Regions from separate parts of the Bifidobacterium sp. LH_450 genome, predicted to be linked through region 3. Evidence: riboswitches for the same ligand, from Rfam matches in the RefSeq annotation. Region 3 holds a riboswitch; each other region holds the start of a gene.
What was found. A riboswitch is a leader RNA that binds a small molecule or an ion and turns the genes downstream of it on or off. The one in region 3 is predicted to bind thiamine pyrophosphate.
Positions count from the first base shown of each region.

Region 1: linked by a shared signal. The riboswitch ahead of thiM (hydroxyethylthiazole kinase) and the one ahead of AC1AXT_RS01330 (ABC transporter permease) in region 3 are both predicted to bind thiamine pyrophosphate.
Region 2: linked by a shared signal. The riboswitch ahead of tenA (thiaminase II) and the one ahead of AC1AXT_RS01330 (ABC transporter permease) in region 3 are both predicted to bind thiamine pyrophosphate.
Region 4: linked by a shared signal. The riboswitch ahead of AC1AXT_RS03745 (ECF transporter S component) and the one ahead of AC1AXT_RS01330 (ABC transporter permease) in region 3 are both predicted to bind thiamine pyrophosphate.

Region 1 is NZ_JBKEUU010000001.1:537,556-542,008, reverse strand. Features, by position in the region: gene thiD (bifunctional hydroxymethylpyrimidine kinase/phosphomethylpyrimidine kinase) at 1-117, opposite strand, end outside; partial or broken gene AC1AXT_RS02335 (thiamine phosphate synthase) at 226-840, opposite strand; gene thiM (hydroxyethylthiazole kinase) at 979-1,872, opposite strand; TPP riboswitch at 1,864-1,964, opposite strand; gene AC1AXT_RS02325 (glycine--tRNA ligase) at 2,040-3,515, shown strand; gene dusB (tRNA dihydrouridine synthase DusB) at 3,619-4,453, shown strand, end outside.
Region 2 is NZ_JBKEUU010000002.1:258,663-263,115, forward strand. Features, by position in the region: gene AC1AXT_RS03630 (AMP-dependent synthetase/ligase) at 1-12, shown strand, start outside; gene AC1AXT_RS03635 (hypothetical protein) at 334-489, shown strand; gene AC1AXT_RS03640 (metallopeptidase family protein) at 499-870, shown strand; gene AC1AXT_RS03645 (YccF domain-containing protein) at 891-1,250, opposite strand; TPP riboswitch at 1,345-1,474, shown strand; gene tenA (thiaminase II) at 1,466-2,209, shown strand; gene AC1AXT_RS03655 (YhbY family RNA-binding protein) at 2,280-2,588, opposite strand; gene AC1AXT_RS03660 (aldo/keto reductase) at 2,875-3,702, opposite strand; gene AC1AXT_RS03665 (energy-coupling factor transporter ATPase) at 3,938-4,453, opposite strand, start outside.
Region 3 is NZ_JBKEUU010000001.1:281,786-286,238, reverse strand. Features, by position in the region: gene AC1AXT_RS01340 (ABC transporter ATP-binding protein) at 1-458, opposite strand, end outside; gene AC1AXT_RS01335 (ABC transporter substrate-binding protein) at 455-1,450, opposite strand; gene AC1AXT_RS01330 (ABC transporter permease) at 1,559-2,392, opposite strand; TPP riboswitch at 2,380-2,527, opposite strand; gene eno (phosphopyruvate hydratase) at 2,699-3,991, shown strand; gene AC1AXT_RS01320 (FtsB family cell division protein) at 4,092-4,453, shown strand, end outside.
Region 4 is NZ_JBKEUU010000002.1:287,137-291,589, reverse strand. Features, by position in the region: gene AC1AXT_RS03750 (ATP-binding cassette domain-containing protein) at 1-1,643, opposite strand, end outside; gene AC1AXT_RS03745 (ECF transporter S component) at 1,959-2,579, opposite strand; TPP riboswitch at 2,618-2,726, opposite strand; gene AC1AXT_RS03740 (M20/M25/M40 family metallo-hydrolase) at 2,753-4,135, opposite strand; gene AC1AXT_RS03735 (DUF3043 domain-containing protein) at 4,276-4,453, shown strand, end outside.

The DNA of each region.
Region 1 (4,453 bases), 260 kb from region 3:
GGCGCATTCGGCGAAGCAGCCGAGCGCCATGATCGTCTTCATGTCGGCCGGCACGCCGGCGCCGCCCGACGAGTCGGTTCCGGCGACCGTCAGCACCGCCGGCAGCGTTTCGCGCATCGCGTTCGCCGCATGGCGGTGCGTCCCCTCGCCGCGCCGCGACCGCCATGCCTCGACCAGTTCCCGGGTGGCCTGCGCCGGGTCGTCGGCGGCCGAGATCGCCGACACGACGAACCAGCCGTCGGCCTGCGTTCCGGCGAGCATCGGGATGTCGGCGGCCTTGACGCCGCCGCCGACCGTCACCGGGTAGCGGCTCGCCGCGCACAGCGCGTCGATCGCCGCCGCGTCCAGCGTGCCGTCGCCGCTGTCGCCCGGCAGCCTGCAGTCCGGCTTCGTGGCCGTCAGATGCACCGGCCCGGCGCCCAGATAGTCGATGGTGCCTTCCGGCAGCGCATTGGCAGCCTTGACCTGCTCCAGCGTCTTGGCCGACAGGCCGACGATCGCCGCCGGCCCGAGCAGCCGCCGCGCGGCCACCGGGTCGAGGTCGCTCTGCCCGATGTGCACGCCGTCGACCTTGATGCCTTCGCGCCGCGCCTGCCACGCTGCGTCGACGCGGTCGTCGATGACGAACGCCACCCGCTGCGCTAGGCCGTGCGCCGCGATGACGTCGGCGATGCGGCGCGCCATCGCGACGATGTCGCCGGCGTCCCCCGGCTTGACGCGCAGCTGGATGAACGTCGCGCCCCCGGCCAGCGCCGCGCTGACGACCTGCGCGACGTCGCGGCCGGCGCAGTCCTGCGGCCCGACGACGAAATAGCACCCCAGATCGAACGACTGGCGCATTGAATCGAATGGAATGTCCACGGTCTCCTCCGTCCCTTCCTTGCGTTCGCTATCCAAGATTCCTTGCCTCGCGAAATCCCTTATCCTGCGAATCCGCTGCCTTGCGAAAATTCCCCGGCTTTCCGGCGTTGCCGCCCCTCACCGCACGCATTCGTCGGCCAGCGGGGCGGCGGCGATCTGTTCCGGCGAGGTATTCCACAGCCGGTCGAGGAACGCCGTCTGGAACGAGCCCGGGCCGGTCGCCTCCTTTGCCGCCTCTTCGGACGCCACGTTGTACAGCATCGACGCGCCCAGCGCGGCGACCAGCGGGTCGGCGACGCACAGGTAGGTCGCCACGACGCCGCCGAGCGAGCAGCCGGCGCCGGTGATCTTGGTCATCATTTCGCTGCCGCCGGCCAGCCGCAGCGTCCGCTCGCCGTCGGTGACCAGGTCGGCCGCCCCGGAAACGGCGACCGCCGCGGCCCCGTCCGGCGAGCCGTCGCGCAGGAACCGCGCCAGCGCGACGGCGGCCTGCGCCGCGTCGTCGACGTCGTCGGCGGCCTCGACCCCGGCGAGCTGCGAAGAGCGTTCCGGCACGTCGAGTTCCCACATGTTCGCCAGCGTGATGATTTCGGAAGCGTTGCCGCGCACGATCGTCGGCGGCGTCGCCTTCATCGCCTTCAGGATCGCCGTGCGGTCGGCGCCGATGCCGGCGGCCACCGGGTCAAGCACCCACTTGCGCCCGTTGTCGGCGAAATCGCGGCAGATTTCGCCCAGCGCCTCGCGATAGCTGGGCAGCAGCGTGCCGACATTGACGTACGTCGCGCCGCATACGGCCGCCGTGTCGATGATGTCGGACGGCAGGAAGCTCATGGCCGCCGTGCCGCCCGCCGCCAGCTGGGCGTTGGCAACGAGATTGATCGTCACGAAATTGGTGAAGCTCTGCGCCAGCGGCGTCGTGGCGCGCACGTCGGTCGCGGCCTGGCGCACCGCGCCGCGCAGCGGATCGGCAGAAGGGACGGTGGTAAAGGAATATTCGGCATTCTGGGCCATGGTCGTGCTCCCTACACTGGTTCTAGCCAACAGGTTCGAAGGGTCGGGCTTGCAGCCCTCTCAGCCCCGGCGGGGCACCCCTGCATACGCGTTCAATGTAGTGTATGCAGCGGACGGTAAGGTTATTTTGTCTAAAACCCCAAACCGTTCAAACCAGAAGGTGCATTGTGGCTGTATCCAAACTCGATGAAGTGGTCTCCCTCGCCAAGCGTCGCGGGTTCGTGTTCCCCGCCGGCGAGATCTACGGCGGAACGCGTTCCGCCTGGGACTACGGTCCGCTCGGCGTGGCGCTGAAGGACAACATCAAGCGTGAATGGTGGCGTTCGATGGTCGTCACCCGCGCCGACGTCGTCGGCGTCGACACGTCGATCATCCTGCCGTCCGCCGTGTGGGTCGCCTCGGGCCACGTGTCGGTGTTCAACGACCCGCTCGTCGAATGCCTCAGCTGCCACAAGCGCAACCGCGAGGACAAGCTCGTCGAGTCGTACGCCGAGAAGCACGGCGACAAGCTGCCGGAGAACGGCCTCAAGGACATCGTGTGCCCCAACTGCGGCAACCGCGGCAACTGGACGGAGCCGCGCGACTTCAACATGATGCTGCGCACGAACCTCGGGCCCGTCGAGGACGAGAACTCGCTGCACTACCTGCGTCCGGAAACCGCGCAGGGCATCTTCGTCGACTTCAAGAACGTCATGACGTCGGCGCGCATGAAGCCGCCGTTCGGCATCGCCAACACCGGCAAGAGCTTCCGCAACGAGATCACGCCGGGCAACTTCATCTTCCGTACCCGCGAGTTCGAGCAGATGGAGATGGAGTTCTTCGTCGAGCCCGGCCAGGACGAGGCATGGCACCAGTACTGGATCGACGCGCGCACGCAGTGGTACCTCGACCTGGGCATCAAGCCGGAGAACCTGCGCCACTACGAGCATCCGAAGGAGAAGCTCGCGCACTACTCGAAGCGCACCGTCGACATCGAGTACAAGTTCGGCTTCCAGGGCTCCGACTGGGGCGAGCTCGAAGGCGTCGCCAACCGCACCGACTTCGACCTGTCCGCGCACGCCAAGCACTCCGGCGAGGACCTGAGCTACTTCAACCAGGCCACCGGCGAGAAGTACGTGCCGTACGTCATCGAGCCGGCTGCGGGCCTTTCCCGCTCCCTCATGGCCTTCCTCGTGGACGCGTACGACGTCGACGAGGCCCCGAACACGAAGGGCGGCGTCGACAAGCGCACCGTCCTGCGTCTCGACCCGCGCCTGGCCCCGTACAAGGCCGCCGTGCTGCCGCTGAGCAAGAAGCCGGAACTGGCGACGATCGCCCAGAACCTGGCCGCCGACCTGCGCCTGAACGACTGGATGGTGGACTACGACGAGGCCGGCGCCATCGGCCGCCGCTACCGCCGCCAGGACGAAATCGGCACCCCGCTGGCCATCACCGTCGACTTCGACACCATCGACGACCAGGCCGTCACGATCCGCGAACGCGACACGATGGCTCAGGAGCGCGTCGCGCTCGACAAGGTCGCCGACTACGTGCGCGCCCGCATCGAGGACAAGCGCGTGCGCGTGCCGCAAAAGCCGGTCGAGCTGGGCGGCGAGGCATGGGCCGATTCGGTGAAGATCGCCGAAGCGGGCGGCCTGTACTGATCGGCCGCCATGGGGCTTCCGGCCGCGCGGCCGGGAGCCCCATGGCCTGGTGAATCTTTGGCAATCTTCAATATCTTCGATTTCGACCACTGAAAGGAACGACGTGAGTTCGAAGCAGCCCCTGACGGTGCTGGATGAACATGAGGAAACGACGTGGCTGGACCCCCGCGCCGTCGATCCGGCGAAAGCGCGCGGCGCCGCGCACTCTCCGGCGCAGGACGTGGCCGACGCCTCCGGGCTGCTTGAACCCGTCCAGCTGGGCAATCTCGTCGTCAAGACCCCGGTCATCCTTTCCCCGATGGCCGGCGTGACGAACTGGCCGTTCCGCGTGCTGTGCGAAAGCTATGGCCCCGACGGCCTGTACGTCGCCGAAATGGTGACGGCGCGGGCGCTGGTCGCCCGCAACCCCAAGGCGCTGCGGCTGTGCCGGTTCGCGCCGCAGGAGAAGATCCGCTCGCTGCAGCTGTACGGCGTCAACCCCTCGATCGTCGAGCAGGCGGCGAAGATCGTCGTCGACGAGAACCTGGCCGACCACGTCGACCTCAACTTCGGGTGCCCGGTGCCGAAGGTCACGCGCCGGGGCGGCGGCTCCGCGCTGCCGTGGAAGACGGACCTGTTCGCCGAAGTCGTCTCGCGCGTCGTCAAGGCGTGCGAACCGGCCGGCATTCCGGTGACGGCGAAGATCCGCGTCGGCATCGACCGCGACCACATCACGTTCCATGAAGCCGGCCGCATCGCGCAGGAGGAAGGGTGCGCCGCCGTCACGCTGCATGCGCGCACGACCGCTGAATATTATGGAGGCCATTCCGACTGGAACCGCATCGGCGAGCTCGTCGGGCAGCTCGACGTGCCGGTGTTCGGCAACGGCGACATCTGGGGCGCGCAGGACGCCGCCGACATGGTCGCGCAGACCGGCTGCGCCGGCGTCGCCGTCGGCC
Region 2 (4,453 bases), on a different contig from region 3:
AAGCAGGCCTGACGTTCCCGGCGAAATCCGCCATACAGGGCGTTGATTGACCGGCAATGCAAAGTGCGGGGTTCCTTCCTCCGGAAGGGCTCCGCACTTGCCGTTTGGCGGCATCGACGGTATCGGGCAGTATGGGGGCTGCATGCTTTCCTGTGAAAAGGATTGGAACACGCTGGCGTTACTCGGTTGAAGGAATCGCTTACGCGGGAACCCAAACCCCCGTATATTGAAGGCGTAGGGAGAGCGAAGGCGGTTGGGGAACCGCTGAGCTGGAAGGGCCGAGGAAAGCGCTGCGTTGGGATGACGCAGCCACGGCATGGCAGGGGGATCCACATGTTGAGCGTTGCAGTCGTAGTCATAGTATTCGCGTTCGCGGGACTGTTCGTCTTCACGGCGGACCGGGCGTCGTGGGCGCCCGAGAAGGACGCCGAGAAGGTGCCGGTGCCGGCTGAAGGCGATTCCGCGGAATCTCGGCTAGGGAACCGGTAGGGTAGTCGTATGAAGATGAGCGAACAGGAGTTCGAACGCACCGTGACGGAAGCGGTGGCGGCGCTGCCGGACAAGTTCAAGAAGGCGCTGAGCAACATCGCGATCACCGTGGCCGACGAACCGACCCGGCAGGAGCTGAGCAGCGTCGGATGCACGCAGGGCGGCGAATTGCTGGGGCTGTACCAGGGCATTCCGATTACGCAGCGCACGACGTCGTATGCCGGAGTGCTGCCGGACAAGATCACGATCTACAAGGGGCCGCACGAACGCGTCTGCCATACCCACGCCGAAATGGTCAAGCAGATCCAGAAGACGGTGCTGCACGAACTCGGCCACTACTTCGGGTTCGACGACGCGTACCTGCACAGCCACGGATACTGAGCCGCCCTGTATTGCCGCCTTTATTCAATCGTGGCGCCGAAAGGCCACAGCGCCAGCTTCGCCATCTTGAACGACTGCAGGCCGAACGGGATGCCGACGATCGTGACGCAGTTGACCACGCCGGCGGCGACGTAGCCGATCGCCATCCACAGGCCGGCCAGGACGACCCAGACGATGTTGAGGATCAGCGAGCCGACCCCGCCGCCGTACTGCACGGACTTGCCGAACGGCGTGAGCGTGAGGCCGGCCATTTTGAATGCCTGCACGCCCAGCGGAATGCCGACGATCGTGATGCACAGCACTACGCCGATGACCGCCCATCCGAACGCCAGCTCCAGGCCGCCGAACACCAGCCAGATGATGTTTGCCAGAAGTCTCATGCCATCCAAGTGTAGGGGATTGGGGCGTGCGCGGCGTGGAGGCGGCGTGGAGATTGCCGGAAGGAATCGTCGCCGCGTTCTGGTTGGATGAAACGGACAGACACAGGGGAACCAGGCCGGCGACGTCGCAGGACGCTGCCGGAGCGGTTGAGAAAGGCCTGGCGGCCTGACCCTTCGAACCTGAAATGGCCAATACCAGCGTAGGGAGTGCTCCGATGACGCATGCTTTGATGACGTACGATGAATCCAAGCCGACGATGCCTGGCAATCTGCCGCCGTTTGCGGCGACGCTGCGGCAGGCGGCGGATACGGTGTGGGAGGAAGGCTACCGGCAGCCGTTCCTGCGCGAACTGGGCGCCGGCACGCTGGAACGCGACCGGTTCGCGTTCTACATGACGCAGGATTCCCTCTACCTCAACGACTACGCGAAGGTCCACGCGCTGGCGCTCGCCAAGACGGACGATCCACAGATCATGCAGTTCATGGCGAAGGTGCAGAACGACGTGTTCCACGTCGAGACGTCGCTGCACCGCTCGTTCCTCGCGTCCTTCGGCATCACGCCGGAAACGCTGGCCCAGTCGCGCCAGTCGGCGTTCGCGCGGGCGTACACCTCCAACATGCTCGCCATCGCCTACGGCGGCGACATCCTCGACGTGATGGTGGCGGTGCTGCCGTGCGCATGGGTGTATGCCGACTACGGCCAGCGGCTTGCCGAAGAGTTCGCCGGCACGCTGGAAACCAACCCGTACCGGCCATGGATCGACATGTACAGCACCGGTTCGTTCTGGTCCGGCGCGCAGTGGCTGATCGACCATATCGAGCCGATGGCGCAGGAAGCCGGCGAAGACAAGCGGCGGGAACTGACCGACCTCTTCGTCGACGGCGTGGAGAACGAATACATGTTCTGGGACAGCGCCTACCGCAGGCAGATGTCCTGGAAGCCCGGCTGGGAGCGGTAGGGCGCGGCGCTCCCAGCCGGCCGGGGCGCCCCTGGGAAACCGTCAGCTGTCCCACGGGAAGCGGACAGGACTAGTCGCGCACGAGGGCGATATGCTCGATGTCGGTGCGGCGGGAGCGGCGGAACAGCACGAAGCGGTTGCCGATGACCTGCACCACTTCGGCGCCCAGCGCCTCGGCGAGGCCCTGCGCCGCATCCTTGGCGTCCAGGCCCGATCCGTCGAGCACGGCGCACTTGATGAGCTCGCGCTTCTCGATCGTTTCGTCGGCCTGCGCGATGGCCGTGTCGCTCAGGTCGTTCTTGCCGATCTGGACGAGCGGGTTGAGGTGGTTGGCCAGCGTACGCAGCTGCTTGATCTGCTTCTTCGAAAGCGATGCCATGGGTTGCCTTTCCTGTGGTTCGTACATCTTGTTCCTGAAAATCTTGTTTCTCTCGCCGGGGATTGCGCAAACGGCGCCCGCGGAGCGTTGCCCGGCAAAGCCGGTTGCCATCGTACCGGCGGCGCCGGAACAAGGCAACCGGCGGCAAAGGAAAACGCCCGCGGCGCATACGTTCTGCGCACGGCGGGCGTTTCGTTCGATTCAAAGGCCTTCGCGACGGACGATGAAAGGGGTGGGGAATGAGTCCGGCACGCAGGCGCAAAGGACCGAAGCGTTACAGGGAAGGCTAGAAGTCGATGTGGCTCGGGTCGGCGCCATTGCGCACGCCGGTGCCGATGGCATCGATGGCCTTCATATCCTCGGGGGAAAGCTCGAAGTCGAACACGTCGAAGTTCTGCTCGATGCGCGCGGCGTGGCGCGAGCGCGGCAGCGGGATGACGTCGCGCTGGATCTGCCAGCGCAGCGCGGCTTGCGCCGGCGACTTGCCGTACTTCGTGCCGATCTCGATCAGCACCGGGTTGTCGAGCACCTTCGCGGCGCTGTCCTGGCCGCCCAGCGGCTGGTACGCCTCGACGACGACGCCCTTGGACTGGCAGAACCTCACCAGGTCGGTGTTCTGGAACTGCGGCGACGACTCGAACTGGTCGACGGCCGGGACGACGCCGCCCATCGACAGGACCGCCTCCATGTTCTCGCGCTCGAAGTTGCTCACGCCGATGGCGCGTACCAGGCCGTCCTCGTACAGCGACTGCATGTCTTCCCAGGCACGCTGCCAGCCTTCGACCGGCCAGTGGATGAGGTAGAGGTCGACGTAGTCCATCTTCAGGTCGTCGAGGCTCTTGCGCAGCGCGTCCTTGACGCGGCCCTTGCGGATGTCGGTGTTCCACGCCTTCGTGGTGATGAACAGCTCGTTGCGGGCGATGCCGCTCGAGGCGACGGCGGCGCCCACCGATTCCTCGTTGCCGTAGACGGTGGCGGTGTCCAGCAGCCGGTAGCCGGTTTCGAGCGCCGTGGAGACGGCGTCCTCGGTGTCCTTGCCGTTGTCGAGCTGGAAGACGCCGAAGCCGATCTGCGGGATCATGACCTCGTTGTTCAGGGCCGTGCGATGCATCATGGATGAAGCCTCTTTTCTTGCGATGTGCCGGCGGCGCCCCAAGGCGCCCCGGGCCGTTGCCCACCATCCTAGGAAGACGGGCGCCCGGAGCAAAGCGCCGTTTGCACTGGGAGAAGCCGCTGGAAGCGAACAAGCGGGCTTGTGCAGGGGAGGGCGGGATGCTAGGCGGCTGCTGCCGGCGCCGCGGAGCCGGGCGCGACGGGGCGGAGGGGGAGGGTCGGTCAGCGGCGCATTCCTAGAGGTGCGCCAACGCGACCAGGGCGGCGATCTGGGCGGCTGCCAGCGCCAGGAACAGCCAGTCGTGCGCGTCGAAGCGGTAGCGGCGCCAGTGGGTGCGGCTGATGCCGTCCTCGTAGCAGCGCGCATCGAGTGCCAGCGACAGGTTGTCGGCGTGGCGCAGCGCGGCCGCGAACACCGGCACGACGATGGCGCACAGCGCGCGGATGCGTTTGGACGGCGAGCCGCTCTCCACGGAGCCCCCGCGGCATTGCTGCGCCTCGAGGATCGATTTCGCCTCGGCGCCCAGCGTCGGCAGGAACCGCAGCGCCAGCGACAGCACCAGCGCTATTTCCTGCGTATGCACGCCGGCGGCCTTCAGCGGCGCCAGCGCGGACTCGAACGCATCGGTCAGCGCCGTCGGTGTCGTCGTGGCCAGCAGCAGCGCGCCGAGCACGATGACCAGCGAGAAGCGCAGCATGTACAGCACCGCCACCGACACGCCGTCGTCGGTGATCGCCAGCGGCCCGATATG
Region 3 (4,453 bases):
AACGGTTCGTCGAGCAGCAGCAGGTCAGGCTGGCGCGCCAGCGCCCGGGCGAGCGCCACGCGCTGCTGCTGGCCGCCTGACAGGCCGGCCGGCCATTTGCCGGCATGGTCCTCGAGCTGCACGAGCCGCAATGCGTGGCTGGCGGCCTGTTCACGTTGCCGCTTGCCGCCGGCCAGTCCCAGCATGACGTTGTCCTTCACGCGGCTCCATGGCAGCAGCCGCGCATCCTGGAACATCATCGCCTTGCGCTCGGTAGACGCGGCATGGCCTGCGCTCGGCTCCATGAGCCCGGCGATGATGCGCAGCAGCGTGGACTTGCCGCAGCCAGAACGCCCGACGACCGCCACGAATTCGCCTGGATGGACGGAGAGCGAAACGTCGTGGAGCACCTCGGTGCTGCCGTACCGGGCGCCGATGCCGTCCAGCTGCGCCACCAGGGCCCCGTCGCCGGCGCTCATGCGGTGCAGTCCATCACGTAGTCGTCCAGGTCGGGGGCTTCGTCGATGAATCCGAAGTCCACGTACTGCCGGGCGAGTTCGTCGAGCATGGCGCGGCCGTCGGCGTCCACCGGCAGGATCGTCGGCACGCTGAAGCCCTTGATGACGTCCATGATGCCCTCGGAGGCGCCGAAGCCCGCATAGGCGTCGTAGATGAGCGACGGGTCCTCGGCGGCCTTGTCCGCCTCCGCCTTCAGCGATTCGTACATCTTGACGACCACTTCGGGGTGCTCGTCGGCGAATGCCTTCGAGACGATGTGGATGCTCACGTTCTTCGAACCGTACTGGTCGCCGGTCACCAGCAGCCTGGAGCCTTCGGTGGCGATGCCGGCCGCGAGGTTCTGGTCGTAGGAGGCGAGCGCGTCGATCTGGCCGGACTGGAAGGCTGCCGAGAAATCGTTCTGGCTCAGCTCGACTTCCTCGACGTCGTCGGCGCTCATGCCGGCCGCTTCCAGCGCGGCGTGCACGATATAGTCGCCGGTAGCGCCCTTCTTGTCGATGCCGATGCGCTTGCCCTTCAGATCGGCCACGGATTCGATGCCGGTGCCCGGTGCCGCCACGATGCCCTGCGAATCGCCGGTATAGTATTCGATCGCGTAGGCTACCCACGGCACTTCCTCGGCCGCCAGCTTGATGAAGTGGCCGGTGCCGGTGCTGGTCGTATCCGCGTTGCCGGACAGCACGGCCTGCTGCGCTTCGGAGGGCACGTTGAACGGCCCGGAGAATTCGGCGGCATACGGCGCCATCGTATCCTTGACGAAATCCTCGTCCTTGAGCGTGGTCAGGTAGTTGGCCGTCGACAGGTAGGCTACGCGTATCGTGGCCTGTTCTCCGGAGCCGTCCGCGTTGGCTGCGCCGCATCCGGCGCTTGCCGCGATGGCGAGGCAGGCGGCGGCCGCCGCGACGGCCTTGGCAGCCGCGCGCTGCAGCCCTGTGGTTCTGGCAATGGTCATGGTTGTTCCTTGCGTTCGATGGGTCATTGGATTGATGGGGGTTGGATTGATTGGGGATGCTTGCGCCGGCCCCGATGGCGTCCTGACGCCGGCGCGGCCTATGGCGCGCTAGCGGCGCCAGGGCATCGCCGCCTTGGACAGCAGGTTGACCAGCGCTTCCGAAAGGAGCCCAAGCACGGCGTAGACCGCGATGCACAGCACCATCTGGTCGGTGCGGGAGAATTGCTGGGCCCGCGAGAGGATGTAGCCCAGTCCCGTAGAGGCATTGACGGTTTCGCAGCTGGCCAGCGCGATCCACGCCACGACCGTTGCGAAGCGCAGGCCGGTCATCAGCCCGGGCAGCGCCCCCGGCAGGAGCACCTTGCGCAGCGTCTGCATGCGGGTCAGGCCGTAGGCGCGCGCCAGCTCCATCAGCTTCGGGTCGATGCCGCGGATGGCGTCGCGCAGGTTGACGTAGATCAGGCCGAATGCGCCGATGGCGATCAGCGTGACCTTCATCGTCTCGCCGATGCCGAGCAGGATGATCAGCAGCGGCGTCAGCGCCGGGAAGGGAATGGAGCGCAGCATATGCACCGGCTTGTCGGCGATGGCGTATCCCAGCGACGACGAGCAGGTCAGCGCGGCCAGGGCGATGGCGGCCACCAGCCCGGCGCCCAGGCCGAGCCCTACGCGCGCAAGGCTGGTGGCGAGCGAGGGCAGCAGGATGCCTTCGGCCTGGAGGTCGGCGCCGGCGGCCACGACCTGCGCGGGGGAGGGCAGGAACGAGCCGCCATTGCGGGTGGCCCACGCCCACAGCGCGATAAGCAGCGCAATCGAGCACCATGGCAGCGCGGCGTGCGCAGCCACGCTCCATCGGCGTCTGGCGGATGGCGCCCGCTGCGCAGGCGCGTCGGAATCGCCGGAATGCGCAGTGCTGCGCGCCGGCAATGAAACGTCGGACATGACATTCCCTTCGATAGTGCTGGCTATATCAGGTTCGACGGGTATGATCTCAGCCTTCCGGCCCCGCTTCGGCGCCCAGTCGACGGATGCGCGAGCGTTTTTAAGGGGAAATCGAAGGCACCCCGTGCCACAAGCAGCCACAGTAGGGCATGGGGGCGTCAGGCAACGGTGCGCATTCCGCAATGCGGAAAGGCCGCCGAGGCATTTGTGAGCGCGCACGGCAACGGCCGCCTGCAGGTGCGTCATCGTCCAATAAGCGCACTACGCTTGGCCTTGTCATCACAACCTACACATAAAGGAGCAGTTGTGGCAGCAATTGAAAGCGTGTATGCACGCCAGATTCTTGATTCCCGCGGCAACCCGACCGTCGAGGTCGTTCTCGACTGCGAAGACGGCGCCCGTGGCCTGGGCCTCGTGCCGTCCGGTGCTTCGACCGGCGAGGCGGAAGCCTGGGAGCGTCGCGATGGCGACAAGTCCGTCTACCTCGGCAAGGGCGTCCTGAACGCCGTCAAGGCCGTCAACGAAGAGATCGCGCCGAAGATCATTGGCATGGACGCCACTGACCAGCGCGCCCTCGACGACCTGATGATCGAGCTCGACGGCACCCCGAACAAGGACCGTCTGGGCGCGAACGCCATCCTCGGCGTCTCGCTGGCCGCGCTCTATGCCGCCGCCCAGTCCGCCGAGCTGCCGCTGTACCGCTACATCGGCGGCACCAACGGCCACATCCTGCCGGTTCCGAACATGAACATCATGAACGGCGGCGCCCACGCCGACTTCGCCACCGATATCCAGGAGTACATGATCTCCCCGTACGGCTTCGACACCTACTCCGAGGCCCTGCAGGCCGGCGTCGAGGTCTACCACACGCTGAAGAACGTCCTGAAGAAGGAAGGCCTGGCCACCGGGCTGGGCGACGAGGGCGGCTTCGCGCCGAAGATGAAGACCAACGAGGACTCGCTCAAGTACATCATGGACGCCATCTCCGCCGCCGGCTACGAGCCGGGCAAGCAGATCGGCATCGCCCTTGACGTCGCTTCCTCCGAGTTCTACAACAAGGAGACCGGCAAGTACCGCTTCGACGGCGAAGACCGCGACGCCGAATACATGCTCGACTTCTACGAGAAGCTCGTCGACGAGTTCCCGATCGTCTCCATCGAGGATCCGTTCCAGGAAGAAGGCTGGGAAGACTGGGCCAAGATCACCAAGGCCCTCGGCGACCGCCTGCAGTTCGTCGGCGACGACCTGTTCGTCACCAACCCGGTGCGCCTGAAGAAGGGCATCGACATGGGCGCCGGCAACTCGCTGCTCGTCAAGCTCAACCAGATCGGCACCGTTTCCGAAACGCTCGACGCCATCGAGCTGGCCACGAAGAACGGCTTCACCTCCATGGTGTCCCACCGTTCCGGCGAAACCCCGGACACGACGATCTCCGACCTCGCCGTCGCCAAGAACACCGGCCAGATCAAGACCGGCGCCCCGGCCCGCGGCGAGCGCATCGCCAAGTACAACCGCCTGCTCGAGATCGAGGAAGAGCTTGGCTCGACCGCCGAGTACGCCGGCTACAACGCCTTCAAGGCCTGCAAGAAGTACATGTGATAGACATCGCGCGGCCGTAGCATCGCTGCAGCGCCGCGCGTGAGCCACTAGCTTCTCCCGCCGCTTCCGCAAGTCGAAAGCGGCGGGTATTTTTTGTGCTATGACATCTCGCCCACGTCCGAAGCAGCAAGCCCCGGTGAAGAAAGCCAAGGGCGGCGGCGGTCCCGTCGCCTTCTTCGTGGCGCTGTTCATCATCGCGCTGGGCGCCATACAGCTGATTTCGACGTTCCATACCTACGCGCTGAATCTAGCCGAGCTCAATGCGCTGAAGAAGCAGGAAGCGTCCCTGATAGCGCAAAAGCAGGAACTGGAAAACAACATCGAACGCTGGGACGACGATGCGTATGTCATCGCGCAGGCCAGGGAACGCCTCGGCTTCGTGTTTTCCGGCGAGACGCCGATCAAGGTCGAGCATCCCGAAGCGGTCACCGGCGAGACGTCTGCCGATGCGCAGGAGCAGGG
Region 4 (4,453 bases), on a different contig from region 3:
CCCTCTTCGGCGACGGTCCATTCAGCGGTGGCGAACTGGGGGGTCAGCTCGATGAGGGTGGCGCCGAGTTCGTCGACGAGTTCGCGGTCGTGGGTGACGACGATGACGGCGACGCCGTCGGCGCGCAGCGAACCGATCAGCTCGACGATCTCGCGCCATGTGCAGCGGTCCTGGCCGAACGTCGGCTCGTCGAGGATCAGCACGCGCGGCGCGGCGGCCAGCGCGGCGGCGACGGTCAGGCGCCGCTTTTCGCCGCCGGAAAGCGTATACGGATTCGCGCGCTCGTACTGCGCCAGGTGGAACCGCTCGAGCAGCCCCTGCGCCTTGGCCCGCGCCTCCTCTTCGCCCGCGCCGCAGCGCAGCGGCCCGAGCATCACCTCGTCGAGCACGCTCGAGCAGGCGAACTGATGCTCGGGATTCTGGAACACGTACGATATGCGGGCGGCCAGCTGCCGGCTCGTCCAGTCGACCGGCCAGTTGCCGCGCGCCCCTTCGGCCAGCGCGTCGCTGGCGCGCACTTCGCCGGCGATCGGCTCAAGCAGCCCCGCAAGCGTGAGCGACAGCGTCGACTTGCCGGCGCCATTCGCGCCGACAAGCGCGGCGATTTGCCCGGCGCGGAACTTGAGGTCGATATGCTCGCCAATCGCCTCGCCGTTGCGTCCGATGGCCAGGTCGCGCGCCTCGAGCACGACGTCGCCTTCGCGAACGCGCGCCGCCGCGGCCTGCGTACCGTTCCGCGCGGACCGCGCAGCGCCCTGCTGACCGCTGCCCTGGCGTTGCGCCGTCCGAGGCACGGCGCCGCCCTCCCCCTTCGCAGCGCCCTTGCGATAGCGTTCGGGAATCCAGATTCCCAGCTCGTCGAAATCGAGGGAATCGTCGGCGAACACGGCGTCGGGGGTGCCGTCGGCGACGACGGCGGTCGCCCCGCCGACGCGCCCGAGCACGACGACGCGGTCCACCAGGTCAATCCAGTCGTCGGCATGGTGCTCGACGAGCAGCATCGTGGCGCCGGTGCTTTCGAGCACGCGGCGCACCGCCCCGACGACCTGCACGACGCCGGCCGGGTCGAGATTGGCGGTCGGCTCGTCCAGCAGCAGCACCTCCGGCTGCATCGCCAGCGCGCCGGCCAGCGCCAGCCGCTGCATCTGGCCGCCCGACAGGTGCATGACGGACCGGTCGAGCTGGATGCCGCCGAGCCCCACCGCGTCCAGCGCCTCGTCGACGCGCTGCCAGATCTGCCCGCGCGGCACGTCGAGGTTCTCCGGGCCGAAGGCCACGTTGTCGCCGATGCGCTGGAAAATCGCCTGCGCATCCGGGTCCTGCAGCACCAACCCCATCTTGCCTTGCGCATGGTGCACGGGAATGCCGGCGACGTTGATCGTCCCCTCGGTCACGCCGCCGTCCGCGTCGGTGACGGCTTCGACGGAGGCGCCCCCGACGTCCTCGCGCCGTTCGGCGATCTCGCCGGCATCCTCGCCCAGGAGTCCCGCGGCGCCTTCGAGGATCGTCGACTTGCCGATGCCGGACGCGCCCAGCAGCAGCACGTGCTCGCCCGGCTGGATGGACAGGTTCAGGCCGCGCACGGCGAATTCGGCGCGCGAAGCGTGCCGGTAGCCCCATTCGATGAACTGCAGCGCCGGCATCGCCCGCAGTTCGCGCTTTTCGCGGCGCAGCGAACGGTGCCCCGCGGCCGGTCCCTCAAGCCGCGCCCCTTCGTCGGGAAGCACCCGTGCCGCCCCCGGCGCGCCTGCGCGCCGCGGCGACCGTCCCGCGCCGCCGGACGGCGGCCGGGTCGGCGCCGGTTCCGCCGCGGACGGCATCATCGTCTCTCTTGCCTTCTGTTGCATGGAATCTCGGTTTCCTTTGAACAAGATTTTTCTCGGCTGGGTATCGAAACCGCCGAAGCGGCGGACCGCTCCGGCGGAAAGGAAGGAAATAAACAATCTGGGGGAGCCCCGCTACGCCAGGCCGCGCACCTCCCTGCAGGAAGCGAACCGGTCGAGCGCGCCGGTCCGGGCGAGCGCGCGGTACAGGTACCACATGGCGACGCCGGCCACGAGCGCGCCGGAGACGATGGTCGTCAGGAAATAGACGATGCCGTAGCTGCCGGTGATGCTGATGGCCTGCAGGTTCGTGAAGAACGAATAGCCCCAGCAGAAGACGCCCGAGAGCGCTCCGGACAGGGCCATCGCCGGAAGGTTCCACTTGCGGTAGCGCAGCAGCGCGAAGCCGAGCTCGGCGCCGGCGCCCTGCGCGAGCGCGATGAGGAACGTCGAGACGCCGCCCCACTGGTTGCCCAGCAGCGCTTCGAGGATGCCCGCGACGACTTCGGCGTAGATCGCGGCGCCCGGCTTGCGCACGATGACGGCGGCAAGCGGGCCGGCGAACAGCCACAGGCCGTTGATGATGCCGGCGAGTCCCGGCACGATGGCTTCGAGCGCGCTCCACGGCGCGGCTGTGGCGATGGCGACGACCCAGTAGATCAGCGCGGAAGCGACGCCGATGACCGACGCGACGGCGATATCGACGACGCGCCATTTGAAGTGGGCCTGGGGTGAGGAAACTGCGGTTGCAGACATGATGGGTTCAGTGCCTTTCGTCGGTGTTCTGCGGTCAAGGCACGGGTACGTCGACGTCCGTGCGCCAGCATTGCCTGGATTCACGTTCAATCGGTCGGGGCGTAGAGCCCCTCTCAGCCGGATAGTCCAGCTCCCGTGTCAGCAACCCATCGTAGGGGGCTGCCCCGACTATGTCACTCGGCCGGCAGCGGGCGGTTGCCGAGACGCTCGAGCAGCAGCGCTTCGGCCACGATGTCGGCCTTCAGGCCGTCCACGCTGACCGATTCGTTGGGGCTGTGCGCGTTCGACTTGGGGTCTTCGGGGCCGGTGACGAGCACCTCGGCGTCGGGGAAGATGCGCTTGAGTTCGGGGATGAACGGAATGGAGCCGCCCTGGCCCTGGTTGACCGGCGCCGTGCCGAACGCCTCCTCCATCGCCTCCATCATGTCCTTGGTGACGGCCGAATCCGGGTCCATCGCCCAGCCCATGCCCTCCTCGAGCATCGTCACCTTCACTTCGGCGCCGAACGGCGCGTGGTCCTCCATGTGCACCTGCAGCGCCTCGAGCGCGGCGTGCGGGTTCTGGTCGGGCGCGGTGCGCAGGCTCAAGCGGAACGTCGTCTCCGGCGAGATGACGTTGAACGAGTCCGCCACCGGCGTGGCGTCGAAGCCGATGACGGTGCAGCTCGGCTTCGTCCACAGCCGCGAGGCGAGCGAGCCGGTGCCGGCGAGCCGGTAGGAGTCCACGACCCCGAGCTCGGCGCGCAGGTCCGCCTCGCTGACGTCCTCCTGCAGGCCGCCGATGGGTTCGCCGCCCTTGAGGCCGCGCACGGCGAGGCTGCCGTCCTTGTCGTACAGCGAGGCGATCAGCATCGCGGCGACGGTGTTCGCGTCGAGCACCGGGCCGCCGTACTGCCCGGAATGCACCGGGTGGCCGAGCACCTTGACGTGCACGTCGCAGGTGGCGTTGCCGCGCAGGCTCGTCGTCAGGCTCGGCACGTCCGGGGCCCAGTTGCCCGAGTCGGCGACGATGATGACGTCGGCCTTGAGCTTGTCGCGATGCTCCTCGATGAACGGGATGAAGCTGGGCGAGCCCATCTCCTCCTCGCCTTCGATGAACACCTTGATATTGACGCGCAGCTGGTCGCCAAGCGCCTTGAGCGCGCCGACATGGATCGCGATGCCGGCCGCGTCGTCGCACGAGCCGCGTCCGTAGAGCCGCCCGCCGCGTTCGGTCGCCGCGAACGGATCGCTGTCCCAGGCGGCCGGGTCCGGCACCGGCTGCACGTCGTGGTGCGCGTACAGCAGCACCGTCGGCGCATCCGGATCGATGACGGTCGAGCCGACGACCTCCCACGCCCCCGGCGCCCCGTCGGCGCCCTTCGCCTGCACGACCGAAGCCTCCACGCCGGCGTCGCGCAGCGCGTCGGCGACGAACTGCGCCGAACGGCGCATGTTCTCGCCGCCGATGCCCTCCGCCGACACCGACTTGAGCGCGATCTTGCGTTCCAGCAGCTTCAGAATCTCGTTGAATTCAGATTCGACCCGCGTACGGATTTCTTTTCCCGACAGCCCCACGGCATCCCTCCAAGATTTTCACAATGGCCACGGCCGCTTCCAGCGTCGCCGCAGCGGCCGTTCTTCCCCGTATTCTAGCCGTTTTGCAGCCGGCGCCCGTTCGCGGCCAGCGTCGAGGCCAATCCGTAGGCTTGCTAACCATGGCTTTGTTCAAGAAAGAAGAGGAAACGCAGGCGCAGGAGGCGGCTTCGGCGCCGGCGGCCAAGGAAGGCGGCAAGGGCCGGCCGACCCCCAAGCGCAAGGAAGCGCAGGCGCAGAACCTGCGGCCGCTGGTGCCGCAGAACACGAAGGAACAGCGCCAGCGCGCCAAGGCGAGGC